DNA from 3 places in the Bacillus jepli genome. Region 1 is predicted to be linked to each of the others. Evidence: predicted binding sites of a transcription regulator. Region 1 holds the regulator's gene; each other region holds the start of a gene.
The links. Region 1 encodes Rex, which represses fermentation and respiration genes when NADH is low (regulators of the CRP and FNR family bind a similar motif). Its sites were predicted from a motif close to TTGTGAAATATTTCACAA; they were not measured.
Positions count from the first base shown of each region.

Region 1 (3,282 bases):
TATTTTCCGCCAAATTATCTTTGGTTCTTTATATAAAAAATTCAACTTTTTCATCTCTGGCTTAATTAGTTCATTAATTTTTGCGGTTGTACATATGGATTTCACTCATATCCTTATCTATACGGCAATGGGCTTTACCTTTGCATTCCTCTATGTACAAACAAAACGAATTATTGTACCAATTTTTGCACATGTGGCGATGAATACTTTTGTTGTAGTGGTACAGACAGTTTTTGCAGATGATATAGAAAGGATCATGAAGCAAGCCGAGAAGCTGCAACAGACATTTATTGGAGGCTTTTAATTTTATGCGAAGAACTTCACCTTTTGCCTTGGGCATCATTTACGCATTAATGGGAATTTTATTTACTTATATTGCAATTAATAGTGCAACGGAGACAGTCTGGAACTTTTCCACAATCCTTCTAGCCGTTGTCGCAACCTTCGACTTTGGTGTGGCAATCAGAATGTTTACCCTGCACTTCAAAATAAAAAAAGTGACAAAGGAAAAAAAATAACCTCCATCCGGAGGTTATTTCTATTTTCTGGACTTTTGTTTATTCCATACTATTTGCTGCCATCATTTCCGCTTTGAGTACCTTTCTGTAGGCACTTCTTGATACAAGAATACTGATTTCATATAATCCGAATAACGGCACAGTAACCATTAAATGAGAGATTATTTCAGGAGGCGTAATTAGCCCTCCAATTACTAATAGAATAAAATACGCATATTTTCGTATTTTCGATAAGAACATCGGTGTGACAATACCGAGTCTTGTGAGAAACATGACGACTACCGGCAATTGAAACAAAAAGCCAAACGGTAAGGTCAACTGTAACAGGAATTGAAAATACTCATTAATCCCGATTACCTGGTTAATATCAAGGCGGGCTGCTAACCTCGTCATAAAATTCACAACAAATGGGAATAGAATAAAGTAGGAAAATGACACCCCTACTAAAAATAAGACTACTGAAATCGGAATATAACTCAAGGTTACCTTTCTTTCCTTTTCATACAAACCTGGACTGATGAACGCCCATAGCTGATAGAGTAAAAAAGGAGAGGAGATAACGAGCGCAATGATAAAAGCAAATTGCATATAAATTTTAATTGGATCTGTCATACGGAAAGCATTCATTGTCAGTTCTTTTGCTTCCTCCGCATTTTGCAAGTAAAGAATGACCGGCTCTGCGAGAAAAAAGCTTCCTAATGCAACAATGAAGAAGAAAACGACTACATAAATCAGTCGTTTTCGTAGCTCACCAATATGATCGTAGACGGACATTTCTTTTTCGTTCATATGACTCATCCTATCATTACTTCACATCAGGAGTTTCATTCTTTTTTACATCATCATCGTCATCATCTGCTAAACCTTTTGTTGCGTTTTTGAATTCACGCAAAGTATTACCTGCTGCTCTTCCTAATTGAGGTAACTTCTTCGGTCCAAAAATAAGTAACGCTGCAAATACAATCAATAGGATACTACCAAATCCAAGACTTCCCACAGTAAGTCACCTCCCAACAAGTGTAAAATATATTTCTATTCTTCATTCGAATAATGCTTTAAAAAGTAAACAAGTGCTTGTAATTCAACAGCTAAGTCAATATGGTGAACACGTATATGTTCAGGCACATTGATTCTTGCTGGTGTGAAATTAAGGATACCTTTGATCCCCTTATTTACGAGGCGATCCGTAATCGCCTGTGCTGCGCCAACGGGAACTGTTAAAATAGCAACCGTGACATCATCAGGCAATTCTTTTTCAAGATCATCTAAATGGTATACCTTGACTCCACCAATACTACTACCTACCTTATTATAATCCACATCAAACGCAAGCTCAATTTTTGTATTATTATTTTTTGAGAAATTATAATGTAAAAATGCGGTACCTAAATTACCGACACCTATTAACGTAACCTTTGTTAATTCATCCTGATCAAGGGTCTTACTAAAAAAGGATAATAAATAATTCACATTATAGCCATACCCTTTTTTTCCCAATGCCCCAAAATAGGAAAAATCTCGCCTAATCGTGGCGGAATCAACCTTGACCGCATCACTTAGCTCTGCAGACGATACCCTCTGCTTCCCCGAGGCATGCAGGTTTTTTAAAAACCGATAATAAAGTGGCAGCCTTTTGGCAGTTGCTTGTGGTATTTTTGACTGTTCCAAATTCATGTTTATTCCCCCGCTACTGGCCTTTTAAAATCACCGTTTTTTCCACCTGTTTTTTCAGCTAAATAGGTTGGCCCAATCACCATCCCTTTATCAACTGCTTTACACATATCATATACAGTTAACGCACAAACCGATGCGGCCGTAAGGGCTTCCATCTCTACGCCGGTACTACCCTTTGTTTTAACTGATACGGTAATATGTAAAATATAATCATCTTGGGTCGTCCAATTAAAGCTGATATCGACGCCCTTTAATGCTAACGGATGGCACATCGGAATTAACTCTGATGTTTTTTTAGCTGCCATAATACCGGCAACCTGAGAAACAGCAAGAACATCTCCCTTGCTAACCTCATTATTTATGATTTGCTCATAAATCAATTTATTTACAGTAATACTTGATTTTGCAATCGCTGTACGAACAGTATCAGATTTCTCTGTAATGTCGACCATTCTTGCACGACCCTGCTCATTAAAATGGGTAAATGATGACATATATCGAACCCTCCCATAAACTATACACTATTTTACCACATCTGTCTTTGTAACATCTGTGAACATTATCATTGCAGTTGCTCTATTAAGATAATATAAGATACACTGTTGTTAGAAACAAGAGGTGAAATAGCATGATTTTACTACAAGTAAATCAGCTCAAAAAATATTTTGCTGCTGATCTTATTTTATCCAATATAAAATTAGAAGTACAAACTCGCGACCGCATTGCCATTGTTGGTCGAAATGGTGCCGGAAAATCGACTCTATTAAAAATTATTGCAGGACAGATGTCACATGATGGCGGTGAAATCATTAAGCCGAAAAGTGTCACAATCGATTATCTCGCACAGGACACTGGACTTGAATCAACGCTTACCATTTGGCAAGAAATGCTTACCGTCTTTGCACCCTTACAGAAACTAGAAAAAGACTTACGAAACCTTGAAGTAAAAATGGGGGACCCCTCCGTTTTTGAAAATCCAGCTGACTATCAAAAACTCCTTGAAGAATACGATCAGCTCCAGGTCGACTTTAAAGAACAGGGTGGCTATCAATATGAAGCTGATATTCGTTCCATTCTACACGGGTTTCAT
Region 1 covers NZ_JBDFMO010000001.1:751,400-754,681, forward strand. Annotated here, with positions in the region: gene ABC371_RS03745 (CPBP family intramembrane glutamic endopeptidase) at 1-304, shown strand, start outside; gene ABC371_RS03750 (YdiK family protein) at 309-518, shown strand; gene tatC (twin-arginine translocase subunit TatC) at 558-1,307, opposite strand; gene ABC371_RS03760 (twin-arginine translocase TatA/TatE family subunit) at 1,324-1,515, opposite strand; gene ABC371_RS03765 (redox-sensing transcriptional repressor Rex) at 1,551-2,192, opposite strand; gene moaC (cyclic pyranopterin monophosphate synthase MoaC) at 2,195-2,686, opposite strand; gene ABC371_RS03775 (ABC transporter ATP-binding protein) at 2,821-3,282, shown strand, end outside.

Region 2 (3,282 bases), 3.5 Mb from region 1:
ATGGATTGGTACAGATGGATTACAGGCTTTTACAGCAGAGAAAGCAAGAATTATTGATTTAGAAAGGGAGCAGCCTAAGCTCCCTTCTGCTACATTAATAGACTCCAATTCGAAAGAATTTCACTTAAATGAATTGAAGGGGAAATACACACTCTTTACCTTTATGTATACAAGTTGTGGGGATGTATGTCCTGTTTTGGAGCGGAATTTTGCTGAAATCTACGAAAACATTCCAAGAGAAATTCTAGGGAAAGAAGTTGTTCTAGTAAGCATAAGCTTTGATCCAGAGAATGATTCTCCAACAGTCTTAAAATCTTATTCAGATCATTTTGGAGCAGACGGAGATCAGTGGAAAATGGCAACGATTCAAAATGAACACGAATTAAAGGATGTATTAGATACACTTGGGGTAATAGTAATACCGAATGAATATGGAGGGTATGAGCATAATTCTGCATTTTATGTTGTCAACCCAGAGGGGAAATTAACAAATATCTTTGATTATCAGACACCGCAAACTGTTGTGGAATACTTAGATACTTTTTTATTTTAGAGGTGAAATATGGACCGTTTACGTTATTTTTTGATTGGACTACTTTTACTTCTATTCATTTCTTTCCCGTATGTAAGGGTTTATTTTGAAGAGAGCATGGTTGGAACTATGCTCATTCAATACCCATTATTGGTAGGTAGCGGTTATTTTCTTGCAAAAGGGTTTCCTAGGAAATGGAGAAACTTTTTCCTTTACTTCAATGAAAATGGGATTACAGGGATGATCATTACAATATCTGTGATCGGTTTTTGGATTTTGCCAAGATCCATCGATGCTGCATTGAACGAACCAATAATGGAGATTTCAAAATATATTAGTTTATCATTTGTTGCTGGGGTTTTATTGTATTATAGCTGGCAGTTGCTTGGACCCATTAGTAAAGGATTTATTTGGGCAAATCTCATTTCCATGATTTTTGTGATGAGCTGGCTTTATACGGTGTCTCCAGCACGCCTTTGTAATAATTACTTACTTACAGCCCAACAGCAGCTTGGAAAATCCATGTTTACTCTAGGAATGGTAATTTGTCTATTATTTATGGTACGCGTTTTTATTGGGAAGCCTGTTGCTCTAAAAGTTAAAAAGAGAAATCAGCCTTTCATTCGATTAAAGTCAAATAGATCAGAGTCTTCTTCTGTTCCAATCTTTAAGTAAACATAAAAAACCGCGATTATCGGATGAGAAATCGCGGCTTTTTTAATCTTTTTGAATGAATTAATTTCCTGCTGCTGCTCTTGGGAATAGGATGTTATTTTCTAAATGAATATGCTGGAATAGATCTGCCTCAAGTGCTTCAAGACGTTGGTAGACTAAACGATATGTGCCACATGCACCAATTGGTGGTTGGAAGTCATTTGTAATGTCTCGGATTTCTTTAATAATAGCTCCAGCCTCGTCATGTTCACCTTCTAGTTCTGTTACATGTTTTTTCACTAGTTCATGGTTTTCGGGAGTTTGCTCGTTTTCAAATTTGATAATAAGAGGGAATGACTCTGATTCCTCCTTAATTGTATGCTGTTCAAGCTCAACCTTTAATTGATTAAACAGTGAGTGTACTCTTGCTAGATGTGGATGATTGCCTCCATGTACTCTTAAAACCTTTGTTACATATGGGCTAAGTTGCGGAAGCTCTTCATTTAAATAACGATGATGTTTATTTACAATATGGTCAATTAATTCAGAATAGCTTGCAGCCTTCCAATCCACTGTTTTTTCATTTAAATCCTTCACTTCTTGATAAAGTGTATTCAATTTTGACAAAACCTCATCTTTGGAGAGGTTTCTTTCTTCTATAGCATCTATAAGTGGTCGATTACCACCACAGCAAAAGTCAATTCGAAGTTTTTTGAAAAGGTCCCCAGCTTTCGGAAACTCAGTTACAATTTCTCCAATGATATGTTGTTCTGTAAAAGTTTGTTCCATGACTTTACCTCCTATTTAGTAAACTACTTATAGAATAGCTGTTATAAAGGAAGAATGAGGTGATACGTATCACACATTTGTAGAAAAACGTCATAAATTATGATAAAAGTGACGAGCATCACAGGTTAAAAGGACGTAAGTTTGGTACCATAAAGCCAAATACAGATTGCTACAGGGAGATGTCTTAACGATGTTTAATCGTAAACAATATATTGCAGTTCTGAAAAAGAAAAAGGTATATTCATAGGATGTTATGTAAGAAATTTCGACTCCAAAAGAATTATTTGATAATGCGAACGATTTAATTAATCAACATATTACAGACGCCAAAGTTGTCGACGATAAACTTGAAGAAGGAATCGTTCAGCTTAATGAAGTGACAGCAATAAAGTAGTGGTTTTTTCTAATTTATACTACAATAGGAAAAAAGTAGATAAAAAGTGAGTGAAAAATGATGGTTGAAAGAAGAACACCCATACCCGTTCCAGAAGCGGTGTCACGAGTAATGGAATTTGCGGGTATAGGGACAAAGGAAATAGTATCGCTTGAAGCTAGTTATGGACGATTTTTAGCGGAGGATGTAATTGCTGATCATGATGTTCCACATTTTGATCGGTCACCATATGATGGGTTTGCTGTTCGTGCAATGGATACAACAAATGCGGGGCTACAAAATCCAATCGAATTTGAAGTGATTGAAGAAATTGGAGCCGGGTCTGTTGCAACCAAAAGGGTCGAGGCTTTTCAAGCAGTTCGAATCATGACGGGTGCAGCGATGCCAACAGAATGTGATGCAGTTGTCATGCTTGAATTGACAACTGAATATGAACGTGATGGCAGAAAGTATATGGCTATAAAGCGCCCTTTTAAGTCTGGTGACAATGTATCGTTTCAAGGTGAAGATACAAAAAAAGGTTCAGTCCTAGTGGAAAAAGGTGTTTTTATAAATCCAGGCGTCAAAGCACTTTTAGCTACTTTTGGCTACCATCAGGTAGAAGTTGCTAAGAAACCAGTTGTCGGTATTTATGCTACCGGGACAGAATTGCTTGATGTCCATGAGGAACTTGCACCTGGAAAGATTCGAAATAGCAATGCCTATATGATAAGTGCACAAATTGAAAGAGCGGGTGCGGAACCAAAGTATTTCGGAAAACTCCCAGATGAGTTTGAGCTTTGCTTTGAGGCAATCAAAAATGCAATCGATGAAGTGGATATCTTAATTACAACCGGCGGAGTTTCTGTCGGGGATTATGATTACCTTCCAGCCATTTATGAAAAATTAGGTGCAGAAGTCTTATTTAATAAAA
Region 2 covers NZ_JBDFMO010000001.1:4,219,198-4,222,479, reverse strand. Annotated here, with positions in the region: gene ABC371_RS21515 (SCO family protein) at 1-553, shown strand, start outside; gene ABC371_RS21510 (hypothetical protein) at 563-1,207, shown strand; gene ric (iron-sulfur cluster repair di-iron protein) at 1,268-1,975, opposite strand; gene ABC371_RS21500 (molybdopterin molybdotransferase MoeA) at 2,430-3,282, shown strand, end outside.
Region 2: a site for Rex is predicted at 2,033-2,050, ahead of ric (iron-sulfur cluster repair di-iron protein). Genes of this name have one in related genera too.

Region 3 (3,282 bases), 430 kb from region 1:
TTTTTGAGGTGCCTCTTTCTGTTATGGTAGAAGATAGCCAGCAGCTAGAAAAATGCTATACCAATCTTCACGGGTTAACTGAACTTCACTTGCTTTCACGGAATCCTTTAAGCGGTTAATATTCATGGTTCCGATAATTGGCTGCATGTTGGCCGGATGACGTAATAGCCATGCAATCGCAATCGTTGTATTGGATACACCGTATTTTTCAGCAATTTCATCAATTTTTTGATTTAATTCTGGGCATTTTTCATTGCCAAGAAACGGACCTTCGAAATAACCATATTGGAATGGTGACCAAGGTTGAATGGTAATGTCATTTAATCGGCAAAAATCGAGCACATCTCCATCACGGTTAATGGATTGGTCAATTTGCATATTTGATGAGACGCCGTTTGCAATCATATGAGCATTTGGTATGCTTAGCTGCAATTGATTGGCAACGATTGGTTGCTTTACATATTTTTTAAGCAATTGAATTTGCATTGGTTTTTGGTTAGATACTCCGAAATGACGAACCTTACCTGAGGATTCTAATTTGTCGAATGCTTCAGCAACCTCTTCCGGCTCAACAAGGGCATCTGGACGATGTAAAAGTAAGACATCAAGATAGTCCGTTTTGAGTCGTTTTAAGATTCCATCAACAGAATCAATGATATGCTCCTTTGAAAAATCAAACATTCCTTTTCGAATGCCGCATTTCGATTGAAGAATGATCTTTTCTCTCACGTCATCATTCATATGTATCGCATCTGCAAAGATTTCCTCGCAAGTACCACCACCGTAGATATCAGCGTGATCAAAGAAATTTGCTCCGATATCTAATGCCGTTTGTACAAACTTTTCTGCCTCAGGCTTTTCCAGAGAGTTAATTCTCATACAGCCTACCGCAACAACAGGTACCTCTAACGAGCTAGTTCCTAGTTCTATTTTTCGCATCTAAGGTTTACCTCCATTTTTTGAACTATTTTACCGTTTCCCTTCTCTAGTGTACATTTTTTCAAACTGATTAGAAAGTCACAAAAAAAGTGTTCCCCCTAGCGTAGGAGGAACACTTTCTTTCGTTACGCTACGTTTGTAGCTGTTTTTGTCGCTTTTTTGTCGTTAATTCGTTTTGTAAGGTAAGGTACTGCGAATCTGTCTACACCGTAGTAGTAAGTTGCAGCGCCTGCGAATAAGAGAATGATTGCTACTGTGTAAAGTGTTGGGTTAGTGCTTGTTGTACCAGCAAGTAAGAAGTTAAGGTTCATGAATGCACCTGCAAGTAATGCTGGGATGGTTGCAAAACCTACAATTAAACCGAGTCCTACTAAGAATTCGCCCCAAGGAATGAGTACGTTGAATAACTCAATGTTTGGTACGGCAAATCCTTCAAGGAATGCTGCATACCAGCCTTGTACTGCTGGGTGATCTCCACCTGCATTTGCAATGGCACCTTGGATAAAACCACCTGCATCAAATCCACCTGCTGTTATTTTATGAAAACCAGCTTCTATCCATTGAATTCCTAACCATACACGTAATACTGTCCAAATAACTGCCATTTTAGGTCCTTTTAAGAATGTTCTCATCTTAATCTCCCCTTATAATTAATTTGTGAAACTCTTCACAAGTGGTTGTAAAAAAATATGAGTGCGTTAGCTGCCAGCTTTAGTAGTTAGTTTGTGAAGTTTTTCACTAACTTTCTACACTCTTAATATACAGCGGATTTCAGGTAAAAGCAATAGGCTTCACAAATATGACACAAATGATTTTTAGGTCTTATTTTAGTAGCTGAAACATAGGAATAAGGGGGTTGATTAATAATTATAATAGTATTCAAAGAAAATAAAATATTTTTAAAAGTGTTTGACTTTTGATTTTTCACATACTATAATCCTTTTATAAAGCAAAACAGAGACGTACTAATTGAATAAAGAACTCTTATCCAGAGCGGTGGAGGGACATGGCCCTACGAAACCCGGCAACCTTCAAGGTAATTCTTGAAAAGGTGCTAAATCCATCAGGTATGATTACCTGAAAGATAAGAGGAGGAAAAAGCCCTCTTCTTACTGAAGGGGGCTTTTTTATCGTAATGGGGATAAAAGTTTGGAGTTACATTGGTATAATCCTCAGTTTTCCGATTGGGATATTAGTAGAAAAGGAGAGGGAGAAATGAAGAAACTAAGTGCCGTTTTGATCACTGCTTTGTTATTTATCGGAATTGTAGGTTGTTCTAGTACCTCAGGTAAAGCTAGTGAAGGGAATGAAAAACCTGAGAAGATCGTCTTGGATTATGCTTTTTACTCGCCAACAAGTCTTGTATTAAAAGAGTTTGGTTGGGCTGAAAAGGCATTCGAGGAAGAAGGAATTAAGGTTGAGTTTGTTCTTAGCCAAGGAAGCAATAAAGCACTTGAATTTTTGAATAGTGGAAGTTCAGACTTTGGTTCATCCGCAGGGGCTGCTGCTTTAATGGCTAAAGCAAATGGTGCACCGATTGAAGTTGTTTATATTTATTCAAAACCAGAGTGGACAGCATTAGTAGCAAATAAAGACTCAAAGATTCAACGTGTAAGTGACTTAAAAGGGAAAAAGGTCGCCGCAACGATTGGGACTGACCCTTATATTTTTCTATTGCGTGCCTTAAATGAGGAAGGGCTAAGTCCTTCAGATGTTGAGATTGTGAATCTGCAGCATGGAGATGGAGCAAGTGCTTTAACATCTGGTCAAGTAGATACATGGTCTGGATTAGATCCTCACATGGCAAGGGTTGAATTGGAAACAGATGCGAAGCTTTTCTATCGCAATGCTGATTTTAATACGTATGGGACCTTAAATGTCCGTTCGGAATTTGCTGAAAAATACCCTGAATATGTTGAAAAGGTTATAGAAGTTTACGAAAAGGCTCGTACATGGGTGCTAGAAAATCCGGAGGAAGCTGCGGAAATCCTAGCAAAATCCGCAAATATTGATATTGAAGTAGCAAACAAGCAACTAAATGAACGTAATGATTTTTCTAATCCGGTGCCTGGTGAAGCACAAATTGAGGCTTTAACGGAAGCCGGTAAGGTTCTCCAAGCACAGAGTATTATCAAAAAAGACGTCGAATTAGAAAAATTGGTTCAAGAATTGATTAATCCGTCATTTGCTCAAAAAGTAATAAAGCAATAAGAGGAGGCATTATGAACATAAAAGGTGGAGCGGTATCTAGACAAATAAAGGTGAAGTCGAAAACTCAGTTTGTTTTATCAGGAAATGTAAAAGTCATTCTATTTGGAAGCATCATACCTGCCATTTTGCTTG
Region 3 covers NZ_JBDFMO010000001.1:1,178,539-1,181,820, forward strand. Annotated here, with positions in the region: gene ABC371_RS06020 (aldo/keto reductase) at 22-939, opposite strand; gene ABC371_RS06025 (DoxX family membrane protein) at 1,065-1,571, opposite strand; SAM riboswitch class I at 1,921-2,030, shown strand; gene ABC371_RS06030 (aliphatic sulfonate ABC transporter substrate-binding protein) at 2,155-3,150, shown strand; gene ABC371_RS06035 (ABC transporter permease) at 3,162-3,282, shown strand, end outside.
Region 3: a site for Rex is predicted at 1,595-1,612, ahead of ABC371_RS06025 (DoxX family membrane protein). Genes of this name have one in related genera too.